DNA from 3 places in the Anaerotignum lactatifermentans genome. Region 1 is predicted to be linked to each of the others. Evidence: riboswitches for the same ligand, from Rfam matches in the RefSeq annotation. Region 1 holds a riboswitch; each other region holds the start of a gene.
What was found. A riboswitch is a leader RNA that binds a small molecule or an ion and turns the genes downstream of it on or off. The one in region 1 is predicted to bind thiamine pyrophosphate.

Region 1 (4,201 bases):
ATTTCCGGCACGAGTGCGGTACACCGTGGGTTCCAGCTGCAATAATATGGCATTGCGTATGCGTTCTGTCAGTTTATTGACTGCCAGCATGGTCTGGCTTTCGTTTGCCTGAAAATAAGCTTCATTGGCTTCTCGCTGTTTCTCAGCAAATTCCCGCTGTTCTGCCGCTTCTCTGGTCAGTTCTCCTGTTTCTGTAAATTCACCACGGGTAAAATGCAGCAGACATTCCCGATGGGCTTCTGTACAGAGTTTCTTTTCGATTTCTTCCATTTCCGCTGTGGAAAACATGGATTTTCCAAAACAGCTTTCCACATAAGCACGCACCACCTTGGCACTAGGTCTGGAAAATGTCAGACGTTGATACAGCTTTCTCGCTTTGCCCATGAGGGAATCCTTCTCCTCTGTGGTTTTGCCTTCCCAGTCAATACGCCGCAAAGCACTGCCTGCCCGTCTTCCCCAGCCTTTTGGCCAGAAAAACGGAGAATCACTGATATGACCGCCCAGTTCTTCAAACTCTTTGAAATGCCCTTTGAAAAAATACTGATTCAGCAGACGGTCCATACGGTCTGTCACCTGTTCTGTGTTACAGTCCGCGGGAAATTCCAAAGCATCCAGTATTTTTCGTTTTTCTTCGTCCAGATCATCTGCCTGACCCAATATACGCTGGCAATGAGCACGCTTCAAATCCCACAGCAAAGATTCCACCACATGATCTTTGGGTCTTGCCAGAAATTTTTCCGCATAAGCCCGCCGCAGTTCTGCCATAGCAGGACGTTCATCTTTGGCTTTGCCGAACACACAGTTTTCCAGCCCCAGCCACAGCAGTTCCACATACAGTTCCCCATCCTGTTTACGTTGGAGATAGGTAAACATTTTATCCAATATTTCAAACTGAAAATAATGATATACGGCACCAATGACCGTATTGAAATAAAAATCCGCGTCGCCGTCCTCATCAAAGGCAACATACACCGGCTGCAGGGAATAATCCTGTGCGGCGTTCCAAATCTGATTGACGGCACGACGCTCCGCAATCTCTCTGTTTTTCATCAGCGATCACCAAACAGCTTTCCATAGTCCAGATCCTGCGGAATTCTTGCGGCAATGGCATCTGCCACCAACTGCCGTTCAAAGGGATCGAATGCTTTGTTGATGATACCCATTTCCAGTGCACGAACCGCTTTCAGACCTTTTTCCATCAAATGAATGGATGCCATAAGCCCACGCAGATCAAGAGCCTTTGTGGAAATTTCTGCGTTATCGCATTTTGTTTCCAATTCTCGAAACAACGCGGCAAACTGTTCTGCCCATTTATCTTTCAGTGTAGGGAATTCCCGTTTCAACAGCTTCCGCAGGTTTTCCTCGGAAATAACCGGCATATTGATGACTACAAAACGGGACGCCAGCGCTTCATTCAGTTCTCTGGTACCGGCATAGCCATAGTTCATGGTAGCAATGAAGCGGGTCGCTTCATGCAGAGGAATTCTGTCATACCCCGGCACATCAATGGAGCGACGGAAGTCCAATGTTGCATGGAGCACTGCCAAAGACTCGTTTTTCGCCATATTGATTTCATCCAGCACGCCGAAACCACCCATATGGGCACAGCGGCTGATGGGTCCTTCACGGAATACTACCTGATTATCCCGGAATGTGTCTGTTCCAATGAGGGAAGCGGCATCCACATTCACATAAAAAGAAATATCCCAAGACGGTCTGCCGAATGCTGCTGCCAGATTTTCCGCCAATACGTTTTTGCCAGTTGCCTTCGGACCGGACAGCAGCAAATTTTCCCCACATAACAACGCTGCTGCCGCTTCTTCCCAGATTTCCTTGCCATAATATAAAAAACGGGGCACCGGTACACGACCTGCCACAGAAGCATCCACTTCATGACTTTCGCGGAACTTCTGGATTTCCTTCAGCAGGCTGACGCTGACCCCTTCTGTCTGTAATTCTTCTTCCATGTGCCACATAAAAAATTCCTCCTCTTTGGTTATGGACTCATTGTAACATGTAAAGTTATGTGCATATTTCCGAAAATTTTATACTTTTTGTCATTTTGCCTGTTGACATTTTCAGAATCCGTGTATATACTGTTCTCGTAAAAAGAAAACAGGGGAGCTCAATGGATTGGGCTGAGAGGAAGTTTTGCTTCGACCCTTACACCTGATTTGGATAATGCCAACGTAGGAATCGACAGAATGAATTTTCGGGAGATGCGTTGCATCTCCCTATTTTTATTGCGTACAGACAGACCAAAGCCAGAACTTTTTACGGAAACAGAATATTGGCAGCGTTGAGAGTGAACAAGAGTTCATGAAGGGGTGCACCACCACGGGTGTATTTCTTTGTGAGCTCTTTTTTCTTGTCGCTGCTGGAAAGGAGGCTTCTGAATGATCACCATTAACGGGAAAACATTGACCCTGTCCGCACCTATGACTCTGGGTGCGTATCTTGACGAAAACAACTACCGCCGCACTTATATCGCAGTGGAAAAAAACGGAGAAATCCTGCCTAAAAGCGAATACGACACCACATATCTCAATGACGGCGATAAAATCGAAATTGTCAGTTTTGTAGGAGGCGGCTGATCATGCACCCATTTACGAAAAAAGAAATCTATGAAGCATTGGTGGAACGCCACACAGCAGCCTATCAGGAAAAGCTGGATGCCGGGCATGTTGCCATTGCAGGACTAGGCGGACTTGGTTCCAATGTTGCCTTCGCACTGGCACGCCTTGGTGTGGGACATCTACACCTCATTGATTTTGACCGTGTAGACCTGACCAATCTGAATCGCCAGCAATATCTGCTGCGCCATGTGGGCATGTATAAAACAGATGCTCTGAAAGAACAGCTGCTCCAGATCAATCCTTATCTGGACATCACCACAGACTGCGTAAAGGTAACCAGTGAAAATCTGAAAACCCTTTTTGCCGATGCGGACATCATCTGCGAAGCTTTTGACAACGCAGAAACAAAAGCCATGTTTGTCAACGGCATACTGGAATGGTTTCCCCAGAAAAAACTGGTCTGTGCTTCCGGCATGGCAGGCTTCGGCAGCAGCAACACCATCCATACCCGAAAGATTGGCAGCAATTTTTATCTCTGCGGCGACGAAACCACCGATATTGCCCATGGACAATGCCTCATGGCGCCCAGAGCCGCACTCTGCGCTGCCCATGAATCCAATATGATCGCCCGTCTGCTTCTGGGCGAAGAAACCGTATAATATCTGATTTTGGAAGAAAGAAGGAATTTTATCATGCAGAACAATGACAAACTCATTTTAGGCGGACACGAATTTACATCTCGTTTCATCCTTGGTTCCGGGAAGTTTTCTCTGGATCTGGTAAAGGCTTGTGTGGAAAAAGCAGAAGCACAGATCATCACACTGGCTGTACGCCGTGCCAACGAAGGCGGTCTGGCCAACATTCTGGACTATATTCCCGATACCGTTACCCTGCTGCCCAACACTTCCGGCGCAAGAAACGCGGAAGAAGCTGTGCGCATTGCCAAACTTTCCAGAGAACTGGGCTGCGGGAACTTTGTCAAAGTAGAAATCATGCGTGACTCCAAATATCTGCTGCCTGATAACCAGGAAACCATCCGTGCCACAGAAATGCTGGCAAAAGACGGCTTTATCGTAATGCCTTACATGTATCCCGATCTGAATGTGGCAAGAGATCTGGAAAATGCCGGTGCTGCCTGCATCATGCCTTTGGGTGCCCCCATTGGTTCCAACAAAGGTCTGTGCACCAAAGAATTTATTCAGATCCTCATTGACGAAATGAGCCTGCCTATCATCGTAGACGCAGGGATCGGCAGACCTTCTCAGGCTTGCGAAGCCATGGAAATGGGCGCTGCTGCCATCATGGCAAACACTGCTGTCGCCACCGCCGGAAATGTGGAATTGATGGCAGAAGCATTCAAAAAAGCCATTGAAGCAGGACGCAGCGCTTATCTGGCAGGTCTTGGCAGAACCCTGGAAAAAGGCGCTAGTGCATCTTCTCCACTGACAGGCTTTTTGCAGGATTGAGAGGTGAGAGAACATGAGTCAGGAACATTTGAACGAAAGTATTTTAAGTGAAGAAATTCTGGAAGACCAGAAGAAAAACCGCATCGACCATATGACTTATCTGCCCGGCATGGAAGTGCTGGAATCCGATGTAATGGATCAGGTTGTTGCAGCCATAGA
Region 2 (4,201 bases), on a different contig from region 1:
GGGGTACCAGTCCAGCACAATGGAAAAATCCTCCAGCTGGGCTTCGTCGCCAGTGGTTTCGGCTGTGGTGTCTGCGGATTCTCCACTTCCGCAGGCTGTCATGCCAAATACCATGGCTGCTGCCATGAGCACTGCAAACAATTTCTTTTTCATCACTTAGATCTCCTTTCTCCATTTGATAAAACGATATTCCAAGACGGTAATGATCCCAACGGCAAGCATAGCCGTTATGGACAACAGCACCACAGGCGCGAAAACGCCTGCGCCGTCCAACTGTGTCATCATACGTTTGCTGAAGTAGCCCAGACCTTCCTGTGCCCCCAGCCATTCGGCAATGGCAGCCCCGATGACGCTGAGGGGGATGGCCATTTTGATGGCAGAGAAAAAGTTGGGCAGAGCCGTAGGCAGTTTCAGCTTCCAGAAAATATCGGCTTTTGTGGCGCCGTAAGTCTGCAATAATTCTTCCATTTCCCGTTTGGTGGCTTTGAAGCCGTCAAAGACCGTAATGGCAATGGGGAAAAAGGTGATCAAAATGGTTACCAGCACCTTGCTCCAGATGGAATAGCCAAACCAGAGGATGAACAAAGGCGCGATGGCTGTGGTAGGGATGGTCTGGGATGCCACGATAACGGGATACAGTGCCCGTTCCACTTTTTCATTGGCATCCATGGCAACTGCCAGCAAAATCCCCAGCACAATGGAAATCAAAAGCCCAATGGCTGTGACCTTCATGGTTGCAGGCAGATGCACCAAAAACAGGGGTTCCCGAAGCTCCCACAGCCGCACACAAATCTGTGTGGGTGACGGCAGGATATAAGCCGCGTCAATAATCATAGCGATGCCCTGCCACAGCAGCAGCAGAACCACAGCCAGAATCACAGAAGGCAGATGTTTTTTCATGGATTCATCACGCTCCTTCTGAGTTTTTCAATGAGGGTTTCTTTCAGTTCCACAATATCAGGACGTTTCAAATCCTCACGATTGCGTGGATAAGACAGGGGCACTTCCACCCGTTCCATCTGGGAGAAAGGTCTGTCCTGAATGATAAAAATGGTTTTGGAAAGGAAAATAGCTTCCTCTACGTCGTGGGTGATGAACAATATGGTCTTATGGTAATGCTCCCACTGATGCAGCAGCCATTCCTGCATATCCACACGGGTCAGATAGTCCAATGCGCTGAAAGGCTCGTCCAACAGCAGCATATCCGCGCCGGACAGCAATGTACGGGCAAAGGCTACCCTCTGCTTCATACCGCCGGACAGGTCTTTGGGATACTTTTTGGCGTATTCAGACAGTCCCACCTGTTCCAGCACTTCTTTGCAGCATTTTTCCTGTTCCGCCTTGGGAACTTTCGCCAGTTCCATAGGCAGGCAGATATTCTTTTCAATGGTGCGCCAAGGGAAAAGCAGGTCTTTCTGAGGCATAAAAGCACTGTAGTTTTTCAGTTCCTGCACCGGGCGGCCATCCACCAGTATCCGACCCTGCTGTAACTTTTCCAGACCGTTGATAAGGCGGAAAATGGTGCTTTTGCCGCAGCCGCTGGCGCCGATGATGGACACAAATTCCCTGTCCTCCACCTGAAAATTCAAATTCCGCATCATGTCGAAGTCGTCTTCGGCATAACGGAAGGATACATTTTCAAATTGCAGCATAACTTCTTTCGCTCTCCTTCTTTACATCTCCATGGCATAAGCCATATCCCAGAACAGTTTTTCATAGCGGCTGCATTTTACGAAAATATCAGTCAGATATGCTTCCTGTTCGGGAGTGATGTTTTCGCCCAGAGCGTCTACGCAGTCAATGATTTCTTTGGTGCTGTCCGCATATTCCTTGCTGCTGTAGCCCTGTACCCATTCGCCGTAAAGAGGATGTTCCACAGCGCCGGGCACCTTCACATGGTGTTCCCCAATGACCTGATAGCTCCATGCGCAAGCCAGCACTGCCATGAGGATTTCCAGCGGGCCGCCTTTGTTTGCCACATCCAGCATATAGGAGGTATAGGACTGGTTTGTCAGAGCGGAAGGGGTCTTTGCCACTTCTTCTTCGGTGATACCCAGTCTTGCCATGTAAGTCTTATGTACGTTCATTTCCCCGTCCAGTACGTCATGCACCATACCGGCAAAGCGGCGCATCAGTTCCGGGTCTTCTGTCTTGATAACGCCGAAAGCGAACACTTTGGCATATTGCAGCAGATAACGGTAATCCTGAATCATGTAAAAACGGAATTTTTCCACATCCAGTGTGCCTTCTGCCAGTTCTTTTACGAAAGGCTGGTCTAAATAACCCATCCAGATATCTTCCACACTTTTATAAAGACGTTCTGTCAATTTCATGTCCATGTTCCTCCTTTTTTCCACAAAAAAAATTCTTTCCCTCTTAGAAGGAAAGAATCTTATAATTTCCATATCATCTTGTATTGCTTCCCTCCGATGGTACTAACCACATCAAGTTCAAAGGGTTGGAATCTGCATTCCTCTCAGCCGCTCAGCGTCGGCACCCCCAGCTTTGTATTCATTTTCTTTATTATAGTACAAAAGAAAAGCAATGTAAATGACTTTTTTGTATACACCATCCCTTTTTTCACACTTTCGCACAAAAAAAATAGTTCGCAGGCGAAATAATTTTACAGAAAATTCCCTTTACATTTTGCAAAAAAAGAATACACTTAGTATGACAACAACGAAATTTACAATGTTTGGAGGTAAAAGGTAATGGACGACGATACCAAGCTGCTGAATCTGGCACTGGACGCCGGTGAGATCATGCTGACATCTGGCGCGGAAACATACCGCGTACAGGATACCATGCTGCGTATTCTTTCCGTCAGCGGACGAAAACACGTAGAAGCCCTGGCGCTGTCTACCATGCTCATTGTGAGCCTGCCCCGTGAAGAAAAGGGGCCCCTTTCCATGGCAAGAGGGGTGAGTGACCGCTCCGTTAATTTTGAGAAAATCTGTGCCGTCAACAACATGAGCCGCTCTTTTGTCGCTGGGAAAATCACCTTGGAAGAAGCCACACAAAAAGTGCTGGAAATCCACTACGCCCCGTCTTTTGCGCCATGGCAGCGGATTTTGGGCTATGCCCTCACGTCCGGCGGTCTGACCATGGTATACAACGGCACCTTCTGGGACGGCGTCGCCGCCTTTATCATCGGCACCCTTCTGGGCATTATGACATATATCATGAGCAAACGAAAAACATCTTACTTTTTCAGTTCCTTCACCGGCGGTCTGCTGACAGGGTTACTGGCCTGCCTGTTCCATTTGATTCTGCCTTTCACCCAGATCGATATGATGATCGTCGGCAGCATCATGCCCATACTGCCGGGCATTACCCTGACAAAAGGTATCCGTGACCTTTTGGAGGGCAACTTCATCAGCGGCAATGCCAAACTGATGGAAGCCTTCCTCATTGCCTGTGCCATCGCCGCCGGCGTCGCTATGGCTTTGAGTATCTTCCCCAATTTTTAAGATGTGCAGGAGGTTATTATGACAGACATCACATTGAAAATGATTGTATTTCAGGCAGCCTTTTCCTTTGTAGGCAGTTGGGGCTATTCCATCATCTGCAACGCCCCCAGAAGGGAACTGCTTTACAGCGGCATCAATGGCTTTTTGTCCTGGTTTGTATATATGCTTGTCTTTTCCTATACGGAAAGCGCCACAACGGCTACCCTCATTGCTACCATGGCAATCACTGCCACAGCGCGGTTCCTTTCCTACCATAGACAGGAACCTTCCATCCTGTACCAGATTCCCGGCGTACTGTCACTGGTGCCTGGTGCCGCCGTTTACAACACCATGCAGGCTGCCATCAAAGGCAATATCCTTTCCACTTATTCCAATGCTCTGACAGGGTTCAAACTCTCCGGCGCCATTGCCATCGGTTCCCTGATCATTCTGGTATTGCCTTACAAAGCCTTTGAAATCTTCCCTCGTTTCGGGAAAAAGAAACAAAATAATTGATCGTATCAAAAAACCGGAAGCCCCTAAAGCAACTTCCCCTTAAGAAAACATTGATTTTCCTTTTCCTTGATTTCTTAAGGGGAATTGCGACGGCTGTCTTCATAAGAAAACATAACAAATAAAATCTTAATAAAATAAGAAAGCCAAAATCCTTTGTTATGATAAGGATTTTGGCTTTCTTTGTTTTCTTATGAAGATGCCCCTAAGAGCTTCCGGTTTTTATCGTTGATGAGAAA
Region 3 (4,201 bases), on a different contig from region 1:
GCCGGGATGTTCCTTAGCGAAAATAGCGGAGATCACGGAAACGCCGTCGATACCGCTGCCTTTGAGCTGCATGATGTTATTTTCATTGATACCGCCGATGGCAACCACAGGGATAGTAACAGCTTTGCAGATTGCCAGCAGTTCCTCATTTGTCAGGGACTGGGCATCTTTTTTGGTATCAGTATGGAACACTGCACCGACACCGATGTAGTCTGCGCCGCTTTCCTGCGCTTTTACGGCTGTTTCCACAGTGTTTGCGGAAATGCCCAGAATCTTATCGGGACCAATCATAGCTCTCACATCTTTATCTACAATGTCGCTCTGTCCCACATGGACACCATCTGCCCCGCAAGCCAGTGCAATGTCGATGTTATCGTTTACCACAAAAGGTACATGATATTTCTTTGCCAGCTGTGCCAAATCTTTGGCTTCTTCCAGGAATGTTGCTTCATCCAGTTCTTTTTCACGAATCTGCAGGAAAGTTGCCCCTGCTGCCAGCACTTCTTCTGTCACATCATGGAGTGTTCTGCCGTTCAGCCATGCACGGTCTGTGATGGCGTATACTTTCATGGATTCTTTCGTTGCTTTTTCTGCCAATTCCAATTCCTCCAGTCTTGTCCGTTTCTGTAATGTTTCTGCGTCTGTCAAACTGATCTGGTCTACCAGATGGGTGCGGAATGTGAGGGTTCCTGCGCCCTGTGCGTCCGTTTTTTCTCTGGCAATTTCACCGCTGACACCCATAAGGGATACGGCGCATACGGTGGCTTCCAGAATATGATCGGGATTGCCGCCGCAGAAGGCACCCAAAAGGGCTGTGAGCATACAGCCGCTGCCAGTGATGCGGCTCATCATGGCATCGCCGTTTCTCAGGGCAAAGACACGGTCAGCAGAAGCGATGATATCGATGACGCCGGAAATGGCAATGACTGCCCCTGTTTTCCGCGCCAGTTCTCTTGCCATATAACCAAAGGCTTTGTAGTTGTCCTCGGTGATTTTATCTTCTTCTGCCGCGTCAACGCCACGGGTGGAACCTGTGCCCACTGCCAGATGTTTGATTTCGGAGGTATTGCCGCGGATCACGGAGAATTTCACGTTTTCCAGCAGCTTTTTGCCGCCTTCCCGACGCAGTCTGGTAGCGCCTACGGCAACGGGGTCCAGCACCACGGGAACCCCTGCTTCGTTAGCGGCTTTCCCTGCCACCAGCATGGCTTCCACGTCCTCCATGGTGCCCATATTCATCACAAGACACTGTACCACAGAAGCCACTTCTGCCACTTCCTCCACTTCGTGTGCCATGGTGGGAGAAGCTCCTGCTGCCAAAATGATATTGGCGCAGTCATTGACTGTGACGAAGTTGGTGATTGCCTGCACAATGGGTTCTTTTTCCCTTACATTTGCCATCATAGCGGGAAAAGACGCCAGAATATCTGTTTTCATGAAAACGAACCTCCTTTATTTACGGTTGAGTTTTTCCATCATTCTTGCGAACATGCCGGAACGTTTCAAAAGGGTGATGACCAGTACGGCCAGAAAAGCACCCATAGCGGAAGAAGGCACGAATGCCGGCACATAGACCCAAGGGGTCTGCAAGTCCATGCCATAGATGTATTTCATCACCGGATATGCCGCAAATGCGCTCAAAATGCCGGTGCCGAAGATTTCCCCAATGACTGCCATATACAGCTTATGACCGGATTTCCGATACAGGAAACCGGACAGGAACGCGCCGATGACTGCCCCAATGACTGCCAGTGCTGTACGCCCTGTCATCATACGCAGGATACCGGTGATGAGGGCTGCCAAAAATCCCCAGTAAGGTCCTACGAACACCGCTGCCAATACATTGATGAAGTGCTGGAACGGCGCCATATTGGGGAACCATACCACAGAGGACAGGGCAAAGCCCATGCCTGCGAATATTGCCGTTAGTACCATTTTCAACACATGATTATCCTTATTGCCACCCATTTGTTGATGCCTCCTTTTTTCTTCTTCCCAACGAAAGGAGCGCAAACAAAAAAAGGATTTCCTTTTTGGAAATCCTTCGTTTCTGACGCTCTTTGGTGATTTGTGACACCCTGCATTCCCTCCGTTGGCATTATCCAAATCAGGTGTAAAGGTCGAAGTATCCTTCCTCTCAGCCTCCCTTAGAAGCTCCCTTTGCATTCTGGTGTCATTATAGTACGGTTTTTGTCCCTTGTCAACGTCCCCCACGGGCATAAAAAAGGCGGCTATGCCGCCTTTTGGAAAGAGGAATTGCTGTATGGAGATACAGCAAAGTGCCCACTTCATTGGATTTTCGCATGGCAGATATTCCATGCTGTTCTTTGGTACTTTTTTGAATTTTTTTCTTTTGTGTTTCTTTGCTTTGCTTTATCTTTTGTAATGGAGGTTGTATTGAGAAAATGGCAATTACGCTTCTTCGATGTAACCGATATTGGTACGAATTACATCGCAGGAATGCTGAAATGCTGCCATTTCTTCCGGTGTTAATGTTAATTCCAGCACTTCTTCCACGCCGTCTTTGCCGATGACGCAGGGAGTGCTGATATACAGGTCATGCTGACCATACTGACCATTCAGCTGTGTGCTGACGGGCATAACCGCTTTTTCGTCGTGGAATACGCAGAAAACCAGTCGTGCCAATGTGGAGCAGATGCCAAACTCTGTGGCGCCTTTACCAGCGAAGGTGACCCAGCCCCCTTCAATGGTTTCATGGAGCACAGCTTCTTTATCCACTTGATATTTAGGATTTTCTTTTGCCAGCTGGTCCAGCGGTTTGCCATTGACCGTCACATGGGACCATGGTACCATCTGGGAATCGCCATGTTCCCCCATGGTATAAGCCACCAGAGATTTATGGTCAATGCCGGTTTCTCTTGCCAGTACGGTTCTAAGTCTGGCGCTGTCCAGCCCGGTGCCTGTGGCAAATACACGAGATGCCGGGAAGCCGGAAAGTTTCTGTACCTGTCTTGCGATGATGTCGCAGGGATTTGTGATAACGATGAATATGCCGTCAAAACCGGCTTTCACAATGCGGCCCACAAAGCTGTTGACCAGTTCCACAGAATGTTTCAGTTCTGCCAGACGGCTATGGTCTTCGCCCATGATGGTGCCCACACTGATGACAACGATGTCGCAGTCCTTCAGGTCTTCATAAGTGCCGCCTCTGACTTCTACCCGATGGGGCAGATAGGATACGCTGTCCCGCAGGTCCTGACACTCGCTGATGACCTTCTGTTCCTTCACATCTACCAATACCAATTCGTCCACAATGCCTTGGACTGCTAAACTATATGCACAATGGGCGCCTACATGACCGACACCCACGATGCCCACGCTTCTTGTTTTCATATGATTTCCCCCAATGTGCTTTTGTATTTCTCCGAAAGTTTCTTTTTGTATTCTTCCACTCCCTTGGGAGTGGCTCATCTCTTATGGCATATGATTTTCTTTTTTCCTTTGTACACTTCCTTTTCTTTTGTAAAAATAAAAAGGTCCCGGACTGACCGCCCGGAACCACCTGTTTACACCGAAAAAAGACCGAATCTTTTTCCACGCATCGTGTTTTTTTCCATGACAATCAGCACTATTTCTTCACGCGGCACAAAATGACCAGCAGCGCAATGAGAATAGCACCAATGAGCAGGACCTGTTTCATTGTATGGGAAAACGCACGGCTCATGAAAAATCTCCTTCTTTCTGTCTTTGACGATTTGGAATCGTTGGGTAAAAGATACCACTTTCAAAGTCCCAAGTCAATGGAAAGAATGACGCTTGTTTCTATAAAAATACAATATTTTTTGTGTAGTCTGCAAAATAACATTTGTATTTTTTGTATTTTTACCAATACATACAGACGTCAAAACGCACAAGTCCGTCGGTTTTTCCAAAGAAAAAAGAGGACGTCCTCTCTTGTCTGAGAAGATGTCCTCCAATTGGCATTTTTTACACCAGTTTATCCATTTTTTCTTTCAGTACGGAAGCGGGAACTGCGCCGATGATGCTGTCTGCCACCTGACCGTCTTTGAAGAAAATCATGTTAGGCACACTCATAACACGGTATTTCTGTGCCAGATCCATAGCCTGGTCAATGTCTACTTTCACGATTTTTGCTTTATCGCCGTATTCTGCCTGGAGCTGTTCCAGTACGGGACCCATCATCTGGCAGGGACCGCACCATGTAGCGAAAAAGTCCACC

Region 2: another riboswitch for thiamine pyrophosphate. It lies ahead of tenA (thiaminase II); the one in region 1 lies ahead of thiS (sulfur carrier protein ThiS).
Region 3: another riboswitch for thiamine pyrophosphate. It lies ahead of thiW (energy coupling factor transporter S component ThiW); the one in region 1 lies ahead of thiS (sulfur carrier protein ThiS).

The regions. Positions count from the first base shown of each region.
Region 1 covers NZ_JADCKK010000009.1:34,780-38,980, forward strand. Annotated here, with positions in the region: gene INF29_RS03870 (vWA domain-containing protein) at 1-1,050, opposite strand, end outside; gene INF29_RS03875 (AAA family ATPase) at 1,050-1,967, opposite strand; TPP riboswitch at 2,108-2,213, shown strand; gene thiS (sulfur carrier protein ThiS) at 2,397-2,594, shown strand; gene thiF (sulfur carrier protein ThiS adenylyltransferase ThiF) at 2,597-3,235, shown strand; gene INF29_RS03890 (thiazole synthase) at 3,269-4,042, shown strand; gene thiH (2-iminoacetate synthase ThiH) at 4,056-4,201, shown strand, end outside.
Region 2 covers NZ_JADCKK010000014.1:51,994-56,194, forward strand. Annotated here, with positions in the region: gene INF29_RS05505 (ABC transporter substrate-binding protein) at 1-153, opposite strand, end outside; gene INF29_RS05510 (ABC transporter permease) at 157-900, opposite strand; gene INF29_RS05515 (ABC transporter ATP-binding protein) at 897-1,652, opposite strand; gene tenA (thiaminase II) at 1,674-2,333, opposite strand; TPP riboswitch at 2,405-2,511, opposite strand; gene INF29_RS05525 (threonine/serine exporter family protein) at 2,712-3,470, shown strand; gene INF29_RS05530 (threonine/serine exporter family protein) at 3,489-3,965, shown strand.
Region 3 covers NZ_JADCKK010000060.1:8,050-12,250, forward strand. Annotated here, with positions in the region: gene thiE (thiamine phosphate synthase) at 1-570, opposite strand, end outside; partial or broken gene thiM (hydroxyethylthiazole kinase) at 616-1,437, opposite strand; gene thiW (energy coupling factor transporter S component ThiW) at 1,453-1,968, opposite strand; TPP riboswitch at 2,067-2,171, opposite strand; gene INF29_RS11970 (L-lactate dehydrogenase) at 2,413-3,354, opposite strand; gene trxA (thioredoxin) at 3,949-4,201, opposite strand, start outside.